Linked DNA regions of Quadrisphaera setariae. The protein of the gene in region 1 interacts with the protein of each later gene in a pairwise test. Links are inferred from orthologs where the notes say so. Each region holds a gene or a part of one and is shown in the gene's direction. Other genes may lie near its edges.

Region 1 (2,870 bases):
CGCCCACCTGCTGGCCGTGGAGGTGGCGCCGCACCGGGCGCAGCTCGTGGAGCAGGCGCTGGCCGGTGTCGTCGCGTCGTCCTCGTCGTCGGAGGGCCGCAGCGTCGTGGAGGTGGTGGCCGGCGACGGTCGCACCGTCGGGGCTGAGCGGCCGGGGGAGTTCGACAGGGTGCTCGTCGACGCCCCGTGCACCGGGCTGGGGGCGCTGCGCCGCCGTCCGGAGGCTCGCTGGCGGCGCACCCCCGCCGACGTGTCGGCCCTGGCGCCGCTGCAGCGCGAGCTGCTGTCCTCCGCGCTGGAGGCGGTGCGTCCGGGCGGGGTGGTCGCCTACGTGACGTGCAGCCCGCACCCCGCGGAGACGCAGGCGGTGCTCGACGACGTCGTGCGCCGCTGGGCCAAGGACGGCGAGCAGCTGGAGGTGCTGGACGCCCCCGCGGTGCTGCGCGAGCTGGCCGGTGTGGACGCCGGCACGGGAGCCGGGTCGAACCGTGCCCAGCTGTGGCCGCACCTGCACGGCACGGACGCCATGAGCGTCAGCCTCCTGCGCCGACCCCGCTGACGACCGGGGCGCCGCCACCCGGCCAGGGCAGGAGGAGGCGCCGGAGGCGCGGTCCCTCTACGGTCGGGGCGTGGCAGCTGGCACGGGCAGGGGCGGGCGAGGCCGCAGCGGCACCGGGAGGGCGTTCCGCAGCGCGCTCGTGACGATCGGGCTGGGCGTGGTCCTCGCCGTCGTCGTCGGTGTGGTGGTGGGACTGGTGCAGGGCGACGTCGCTCGTGGTCTCGCCTCGTGGGGGAGCCCGGTCTTCTTCGTCGCCGTGGTGGTGGCGGTGTACCTCGCGTACGTCCGCGGGGAGCGCCGCCGCTGAGACGCCCTGAGCCGTCCACCGGCGGCCTGGGTAGGTTGCGACCGTGGCCGTGACCATCGCCCCGAGCATCCTGTCCGCCGACTTCGCCAACCTCGAGGCCGAGCTGGGGCGCATCGCCACCGCCGACTGGGCCCACGTGGACGTCATGGACGCCCACTTCGTGCCCAACCTCACCCTCGGCCTGCCCGTGGTGCAGCGCCTGGCGCAGGTCAGCCCGGTCCCGCTCGACTGCCACCTCATGATCGCTGACCCCGACCGGTGGGCCCCCTCCTACGCCGAGGCCGGCGCCCACTCGGTCACCTTCCACGCCGAGGCCGCCGCCGCTCCCGTGCGCCTGGCCCGCGAGCTGCGCGAGCGCGGCGCCCGTGCGGGACTGGCCCTGAGCCCGGCGACCCCGGCCGAGCCGTTCCTCGACTGGCTGGGCGAGTTCGACATGGTGCTCGTCATGACCGTCGAGCCCGGCTTCGGCGGCCAGAGCTTCCTCGACGGGTGCCTGCCCAAGCTGCGACGCCTGCGCTCCGCCGTGGACGAGCACGGCCTGGAGGTGCGCCTCCAGGTGGACGGCGGCGTCTCCGCCGAGACCGTCGAGCGCTGCGCCGAGGCCGGGGCCGACGTCTTCGTGGCCGGCTCGGCGGTCTACGGCGCCGACGACCCGGCCGCCGCCATCGCGCAGCTGCGCGGACTCGCCGGCGGGTGAGCGCAGCGTGCTGGCGGGCGGCTGGCGCCAGGGCGGGTCGCGGGCGGGTGAACCCACCCCTGGGATGACCCGTCGCCCGGCGGTGTCCCCCTAGGGTCGAGCCGTGGACCCGACATCGGTGCTCGTGCCCGCCGTCATCATCGGCCTGGTCGTCCTGGTCGTGCTGGTGGTGGTCTTCTCCATCGCCCGGCGCTACAAGATCGCCAGCCCGTCGGAGGCGTTCATCGTCACCGGCCGCAAGGGCAAGGCGGTGACGAACCCCGAGACGGGTCAGGTCTCCACCGACCTCTCGGGCCAGCGCGTGGTCATGGGTGGCGGCGTCTTCGTCAAGCCGCTCGTCGAGCGCGTCCACGTGCTGTCGCTGAGCAGCCGCCGCATCTCCGTGAAGATCGGCGGAGCGGTGTCGAAGCAGGGCATCCGCCTCAACCTCGACGCGGTCGCCATCGTCAAGGTGGGCGGCTCCGAGGACAACGTGCGCGCCGCCGCGCAGCGCTTCCTGCACCAGCAGGACGAGATCGAGTCGTTCACGCAGGAGGTCCTCGCGGGCTCCCTGCGCTCCATCGTCGGCACGCTCACCGTCGACGAGATCATCCGCGACCGCGCCGCGTTCGCCGCGCAGGTGGCCGAGGAGTCCATCTCCTCGCTGAGCAACCAGGGCCTGGTCCTCGACACCTTCCAGATCCAGGACGTCTCCGACGACACCAACTACCTGCGCGACCTCGGACGCCCCGAGGCCGCAGCCGCGGCCCGCAACGCCGCCATCGCCGAGGCCGCCGCCCGCCGGGAGGCCAGCCAGGCGCAGGCCAAGGCCGACGAGGCCATCGCCGAGAGCCAGCGCGACCTCGACCTGCGCCGCTCCGCCTTCAAGGCCGACACCGACCGCGCCGCCGCCGACGCCGAGGCCGCCGGCTCCCTGGCCAAGGCCGAGCGCGACCAGGAGGTGCTCACCAGCCAGGAGCGCGTGGCCGAGCGGCAGGCGGCCCTGACCGAGCGCCAGCTCGACACCCAGGTCCGCAAGCCCGCCGACGCCGCCCGCTACCAGGCCGAGCAGGAGGCTCAGGGCCGCCGCAACGCCGAGATCTACCAGGCCGAGGGTGCCAAGGCCACCTCGATCGCCGAGGCGCAGGCCGAGGCCGAGCGCACCCGCCTGGCCACCGCCGCCAACGCCGAGCGCGCCACCACCTTCGCCAAGGCCGACGCCGACGCCGCCCGCGTGGCCGCCGCAGCCGCTGCCGAGAAGGTGCGCCTGGAGGGCGAGGCCGAGCTGGCCCGGCGCACCGCCATCGCCAACGCCGTCCGCGCGGAGG
Region 2 (2,955 bases), on another replicon or contig:
CGAGAACTGGTCCCTGTGGCTGGACGCGAAGATCCTGCTGCGCACGGTCGGTGCGCTCTTCCGCCACCCGGGCTCCTGAGGCCGCTGCCCCGCCTGCGGCGACGCACAGCGCCCCGCCACCCTCCGGAGGGTGGCGGGGCGCTGTGCGTGCGTCTGAGGGGCTCTCAGGCCTCGGGACGGGCGTAGTCGTCGTGGAGGCGCTCGATGTCGGCCTCGTCGAAGTCGCCGAAGGCGATCTCGAGGATGCGTCCGGTGCGGGTGCCGGAGTTGCCCAGGCGGTGCAGGCTGCCCTTGGGGGTGTAGACGATCTCCCCGACCTGGGCGGTCCAGGACTTCTCGCCGACCTGGACGTCCAGGGGGACGTCGAGGACCTGCCACATCTCGTCGCGCTCGCCGTGCTTCTGCAGGGAGAGGCGGTGGCCGGGCTCGACGGTGATGACCTTGACGGTGCAGACCTGGTTGAGCACGAACTGCTGGAACTGGCCCCAGGGGCGCTCGGCGACGAAGACGGCGCTGCGGCGCTCCGCCTCGAGGGACTCGGCGGTGGGCGTGCTCATGTGGCCTCCTGGTGGGCGGTCGGGGACGAGCCTGCACAGAAGTGTGCAGGGTCGGGCGGACCCGATGAACCCCGTGCAGCGGATCCGCCCCGATCGGGGGGCGCCCGTTCCGGCTAGGGTCGGGACGACCGGTGCGCTGAGCGCAGCACGTCCCACCCCTTTCAGGAGGCACGCCCGTGGCCAGCATCGAGGCCGTCGGCGCCCGCGAGATCCTCGACTCGCGAGGCAACCCCACCGTCGAGGTCGAGGTCGCCCTCGACGACGGCACCATCGGCCGTGCGGCGGTGCCCTCAGGCGCCTCCACCGGCGCGTTCGAGGCCGTCGAGAAGCGCGACGGCGGCAGCCGCTACGGCGGCAAGGGCGTCGAGGGCGCGGTCTCCGCCGTCCTCGACACCATCGGCCCGGAGGTCGTCGGGTTCGAGGCGTCCGAGCAGCGCCTGCTCGACCAGGCGATGATCGACCTGGACGGCACCGACAACAAGGGCGCACTCGGCGCGAACGCCATCCTCGGCGTCTCGCTGGCCGTGGCGCGCGCGGCCGCCGAGTCGGCCTCGCTGCCGCTGTTCCGCTACGTCGGCGGCCCCAACGCCCACACCCTGCCCGTGCCGATGATGAACATCATCAACGGCGGCGCCCACGCCACCACGGGCGTGGACGTGCAGGAGTTCATGATCGCCCCGATCGGTGCCCCGACGTTCCGCGAGGCGCTGCGCCAGGGCGCGGAGGTCTACGCCTCCCTGAAGTCCGTGCTGAAGAAGCAGGGCCTGCCCACCGGCCTGGGTGACGAGGGCGGCTTCGCCCCCGACCTCCCGGGCACCGCGGCCGCGCTCGACCTCATCGCGCAGGCCGTCGAGGCGACCGGTCTCACGCTGGGCACCGACGTGGCGCTCGCGCTGGACGTCGCGGCCACCGAGTTCCACGAGGGCGGCACGTACACCTTCGAGAAGCAGGGCCGCACCAGCGAGCAGATGATCGAGTTCTACGCGAAGCTCGTGGAGGACTACCCGCTCGTCAGCATCGAGGACCCGCTGGACGAGTCCGACTGGGAGGGGTGGACCGCCATCACCTCCGCGCTGGGCTCCCGCGTGCAGCTGGTCGGCGACGACCTCTTCGTCACCAACCCGGCCCGCCTGCAGCGCGGCATCGAGAGCGGCGCCGCCAACGCGCTGCTGGTGAAGGTCAACCAGATCGGCACCCTCACCGAGACCCTCGACGCGGTCGCCCTGGCCCACCGCAACGGGTACCGCTGCATGATGAGCCACCGCTCCGGCGAGACCGAGGACACCACCATCGCCGACCTGGCCGTCGCCACCGACTGCGGCCAGATCAAGACCGGTGCCCCGGCCCGTTCCGAGCGCGTGGCCAAGTACAACCAGCTCCTCCGCATCGAGGAGGAGCTGGACGACGCCGCCCGCTACGCCGGGCGCGCGGCCTTCCCGCGCTTCAGCGCCTGAGGCAGCACCGCACCGAGGCCCCCGGGCGCGCACCGCGCACCCGGGGGCCTCGGCCGTGCCAGCCCCCGTGCGGCGGGTCGTGCCCCGCGGAGGGCACGACCTGCCGCGGGCACGCCCGCACGGCTGAGAGACTGGGGCGCGTGGCCCCCGCGAGACCCTCGTCCCGGAGCGCGGCCGCCGGTGCCCGCCCCGGGGTCCGGCTGCGCCGTCGCCCCGGTCGTGCCCCCGGCGAGCCGGTGAGCAGCCGCCCCGCACCCGCGGCCCGACCGCGCACCACCGACCCGGACGCCGGCGGTCGCGGCAGGCGCCTCACGGCCCGCGGCGCCGCGCTCCTCGCGGTGGGGCTGGTGGCCGCGGCGTCGCTGCTGGGCCCGGTCCGCGCCTACGTCGAGCAGCGCTCCGAGCTGAGCGCCCTCCAGGACGACATCACCGCCCGCGAGCAGCGGGTCGCCCAGCTGCAGGCCGAGTCGGCCCGCTGGGACGACCCGGCCTACGCCGCCGCGCAGGCGCGCGCCCGGTTCGGCTACGTGGTCCCGGGGGAGACGGGGTACACCGTGCTCGGCGCGCCCGCCTCCGCGACGCCGGGCCCCGGCGCCGCCTCGCCGACCGCCACGGCCACGCCCGCCCCCAGCTCGCTGCTCGACCGGGTGCGCTCCGGCCTGGGGCTGGGCGGGGGCGCCGCGACGCCCACGCCGACGGTGACGCCGGCGGACATCTCCTCGCCCACCGCCGCCGCGCCGGCTGCCGTGCCCTCGGCCACTCCGGTGGCGCCGTGAGCGAGCCGGAGCCCCCCGCGCAGGCGGACGACGGCGACCTCGGGCCGGCCCTGTCCCCGGAGGACCGCGAGGCGGTGCGCCGCCAGCTGGGCAGGCCCCCGCGCGGCGCCGCCAGCACGGCGCACCGCTGCCCGTGCGGCCGCCCGGACGTCGTGGCCACCGCCCCGC
Region 3 (3,104 bases), on another replicon or contig:
CAAGAAGGCCATCACGGACCGCATCTCGGTGCCGTACGAGGTGCTGGAGTTCATCGGCTCGCAGATCTCGACCAACATCCGCGAGCTGGAGGGGGCCCTCATCCGCGTCACGGCCTTCGCCAACCTCAACCGCGCCGACGTCGACCTGGCGCTCGCCGAGGTGGTCCTGAAGGACCTCCTCACCGGGGAGACCGCGCAGATCTCCCTGGCGACGGTGATGGCGCAGACGGCCGACTACTACAAGCTGACCATCGAGGACCTGTGCGGGCCCGCCCGCTCGCGGTCGGTGGTGAACGCGCGCCAGGTGGCGATGTACCTCTGCCGGGAGCTCACCGAGCTGAGCCTGCCCAAGATCGGACAGGCCTTCGGCGGTCGGGACCACACCACCGTGATGCACGCGAACCGCAAGGTGCGCGAGCAGCTCACGGAGCGCCGGCAGACCTACAACGAGGTCACGGAGCTGACCAACCGCATCAAGCTCCAGCACCGAGCCTGAAGCTCGCAACCTCCTGACCTGCGACGACGCAAGTTGTCCACAGGGTGTGTCCACAGGTGAGGACGATCCACAGCCGTCCACAGGGCCTGTGGACGACTGTGTCCACAGGCCCTGTGGAGAACCGTCGGATTCCTGTGGACGACGTGTGGACAAACGGGGGTCGATCTGTGGACGGGATGTGGACAACATCTGGCCGTCCACAGGCACCCGTAGTTTTTCCCCACGTCATCCACAGCTCTGTCCACAGGTGTGCACAACCTCCCACCTGCGATGACGGGGGTTTTCCACAGTATCCACAGGCCCTATGACTACTACGGAACCATTCATCTAGCGGATTCGATCGCGCCGCCTTCATCTGCGCCGGACCGCCCGAGCCGCGGCACGGGGGGCCTGTGGGTGGCTGACCGGGTCAGGGCCCGCACACCGATACCCTCGCCCGTCGGGGCCCTCCCGGGGCACGCAGCACGCACGCATGGAGGTGGACCCGTGAGGTTCGGGGTCGAGCGCGACGTCCTGGCCGACGCCGTCGGGTGGACGGCGCGGACGCTTCCGGCCCGGCCGCCGGTCCCGGTGCTGTCGGGGGTCCTCCTCGAGGCGGCGGAGCCGGGCGTCCTGAAGCTGTCGAGCTTCGACTACGAGGTCTCCGCGCACGTGGAGGTCCCGGCCGAGGTGCACGAGTCCGGACGCGTGCTCGTCTCGGGCCGCCTCCTGGCCGACATCGCCCGCTCCCTGCCGGCGCAGCCGGTGCAGGTGTCCCTGCAGGGGCCCCGCGTCATCGTGACCTGCGGCTCGAGCCGCTTCACGCTGCTGACGATGCCGGTGGAGGACTACCCGGCCCTGCCGGCCATGCCCGACGTCCTCGGCAGCGTGGCCGGCGACGTCTTCGCGTCCGCCGTCGCCCAGGTGGTCGTCGCGGCCAGCCGCGACGAGACGCTCCCCGTGCTGACGGGCGTGCGCGTAGAGATCGAGGACGACGAGCTGACCCTGCTCGCCACCGACCGCTACCGGCTCGCGGTCCGCACGCTGCCGTGGTCCGCCGGGCAGCCCGGCGCGTCGTCCGCGGCCCTCGTGCGGGCCCGGACCCTCTCCGAGGTCGCCCGGGCCATGGGCAGCGGTGAGGTCGTGCTGGCGCTGTCGTCCGAGGCCGCAGGTGGCGAGGGGCGCGGACGCGGCACCTCGGGCCTGGTCGGCTTCGAGGCCGGTGGCCGGCGCACCACGTCGCTCCTGGTCGACGGCGACTACCCCAAGGTGCGCTCGCTGTTCCCCGCCGAGTCCCCGATCTCCGCGGTGGTCTCCGTCCCGGCGCTGGTCGAGGCGGTCCGCCGCGTCGCCCTCGTCGCCGAGCGCAGCCGCCCGGTGCGCCTGTCCTTCACCCAGGGCCAGGTGGTGCTGGAGGCCGGCGACGGCGAGGACGCCCAGGCGTCCGAGGCGATCCCCGCGCAGCTGCACGGCGACGACGTCTCCATCGCGTTCAACCCGCAGTTCCTCCTGGACGGCCTCGGCGCGCTCAACATGCCGTTCGTGCGCCTGTCCTTCACGCTTCCCACGAAGCCCGCCGTGCTCACCGGTCAGACCGACGAGGACGGCGAGCCGAGCGACCACTACCGCTACCTGCTGATGCCCGTGCGGATGGCCGGCTAAAGCCGGAGCGTCACCCGTTCGATGGAACGGGGAACGGTCCACCAGCACCACCACCCCTTCCCCGGAGGTCTCCCGTGCACATCGGTCTCGTCGGTCTCGGCAAGATGGGCGGCAACATGCGCACGCGGCTGCGCCGCGGCGGCGTCGAGGTCACCGGCTTCGACAACAACCCCGACCTGAGCGACGTCGAGAGCCTCGAGGCCCTCGTCGCCGCCCTGCCCGCGCCCCGCGCGGTCTGGGTGATGGTCCCGGCCGGCAAGGTCACCCACAGCGTCATCGACCAGCTCAAGGGCCTGCTGTCCGAGGGCGACGTCGTCATCGACGGCGGCAACTCGAAGTACACCGACGACGCCGCCCACGCGGAGTCGCTCGCCGAGCGCGGCATCGGCTTCGTGGACTGCGGCGTCTCCGGCGGGATCTGGGGCCTCGAGAACGGCTACGGCCTCATGTGCGGTGGCGACGCCGCCCTGGTCGAGCGCCTCCTGCCCGTCTTCGACGCGCTGCGCCCCGAGGGGCCGCGCGAGGAGGGGTTCGTCCACGCCGGCGCCGTGGGCGCGGGCCACTACGCGAAGATGGTCCACAACGGCATCGAGTACGGCCTCATGCAGGCCTACGCCGAGGGCTTCGAGCTGCTCACGGCCAAGGACATCGTCACCGACGTGACGGGGTCCTTCAAGGCGTGGACGCGCGGCACCGTGGTGCGCTCCTGGCTGCTCGACCTGCTGGTGCGCGCCCTGGAGGCCGAGGGCACCAGCCTCGGCAGCATCCGCGGCTACGTGAACGACTCCGGCGAGGGCCGCTGGACGGTGGAGGAAGCCATCAACGAGTCGGTGCCGATGCCCGCGATCACCGCGGCGCTCTTCGCGCGCTTCGCCTCCCGCCAGGACGACTCCCCGGCCATGAAGATGGTCGCCGCGCTGCGCAACCAGTTCGGCGGGCACGCGGTCGAGTCGCTCGGCGGGGACGA

Evidence for each region.
Region 2: the proteins of rpe (region 1) and eno interact in binary tests that used the Escherichia coli proteins (3 or more experiments, as listed by UniProt). The link is inferred for Quadrisphaera setariae from one-to-one orthologs.
Region 3: the proteins of rpe (region 1) and dnaN interact in binary tests that used the Escherichia coli proteins (3 or more experiments, as listed by UniProt). The link is inferred for Quadrisphaera setariae from one-to-one orthologs.

What each region holds. Positions count from the first base shown.
Region 1 is NZ_VKAC01000002.1:208,970-211,839, forward strand. Bases 17-2,736 are described here. They hold rpe (ribulose-phosphate 3-epimerase), read left to right. Parts: upstream 17-909; coding sequence 910-1,563; downstream 1,564-2,736. Other genes in these bases: FMM08_RS04230 (RsmB/NOP family class I SAM-dependent RNA methyltransferase), read left to right, coding at 17-559; FMM08_RS04235 (hypothetical protein), read left to right, coding at 630-866; FMM08_RS04245 (flotillin family protein), read left to right, coding at 1,667-2,736. Also shown: more of FMM08_RS04230, read left to right, coding at 1-16; more of FMM08_RS04245, read left to right, coding at 2,737-2,870. UniProt on the Escherichia coli protein: Catalyzes the reversible epimerization of D-ribulose 5-phosphate to D-xylulose 5-phosphate.
Region 2 is NZ_VKAC01000005.1:229,637-232,591, forward strand. What follows is about bases 68-2,872. They hold eno (phosphopyruvate hydratase), read left to right. Parts: upstream 68-733; coding sequence 734-2,011; downstream 2,012-2,872. Other genes in these bases: FMM08_RS09975 (sugar transferase), read left to right, coding at 68-79; FMM08_RS09980 (phosphomannose isomerase type II C-terminal cupin domain), read right to left, coding at 165-557; FMM08_RS09990 (FtsB family cell division protein), read left to right, coding at 2,152-2,787; FMM08_RS10000 (DUF501 domain-containing protein), read left to right, coding at 2,784-2,872. Also shown: more of FMM08_RS09975, read left to right, coding at 1-67; more of FMM08_RS10000, read left to right, coding at 2,873-2,955. UniProt on the Escherichia coli protein: Catalyzes the reversible conversion of 2-phosphoglycerate (2-PG) into phosphoenolpyruvate (PEP). It is essential for the degradation of carbohydrates via glycolysis.
Region 3 is NZ_VKAC01000006.1:55,435-58,538, reverse strand. The notes cover bases 106-3,059. They hold dnaN (DNA polymerase III subunit beta), read left to right. Parts: upstream 106-982; coding sequence 983-2,137; downstream 2,138-3,059. Other genes in these bases: gnd (phosphogluconate dehydrogenase (NAD(+)-dependent, decarboxylating)), read left to right, coding at 2,212-3,059; dnaA (chromosomal replication initiator protein DnaA), read left to right, coding at 106-496. Outside these bases: more of dnaA, read left to right, coding at 1-105; more of gnd, read left to right, coding at 3,060-3,104. UniProt on the Escherichia coli protein: Confers DNA tethering and processivity to DNA polymerases and other proteins. Acts as a clamp, forming a ring around DNA (a reaction catalyzed by the clamp-loading complex) which diffuses in an ATP-independent manner freely and bidirectionally along dsDNA.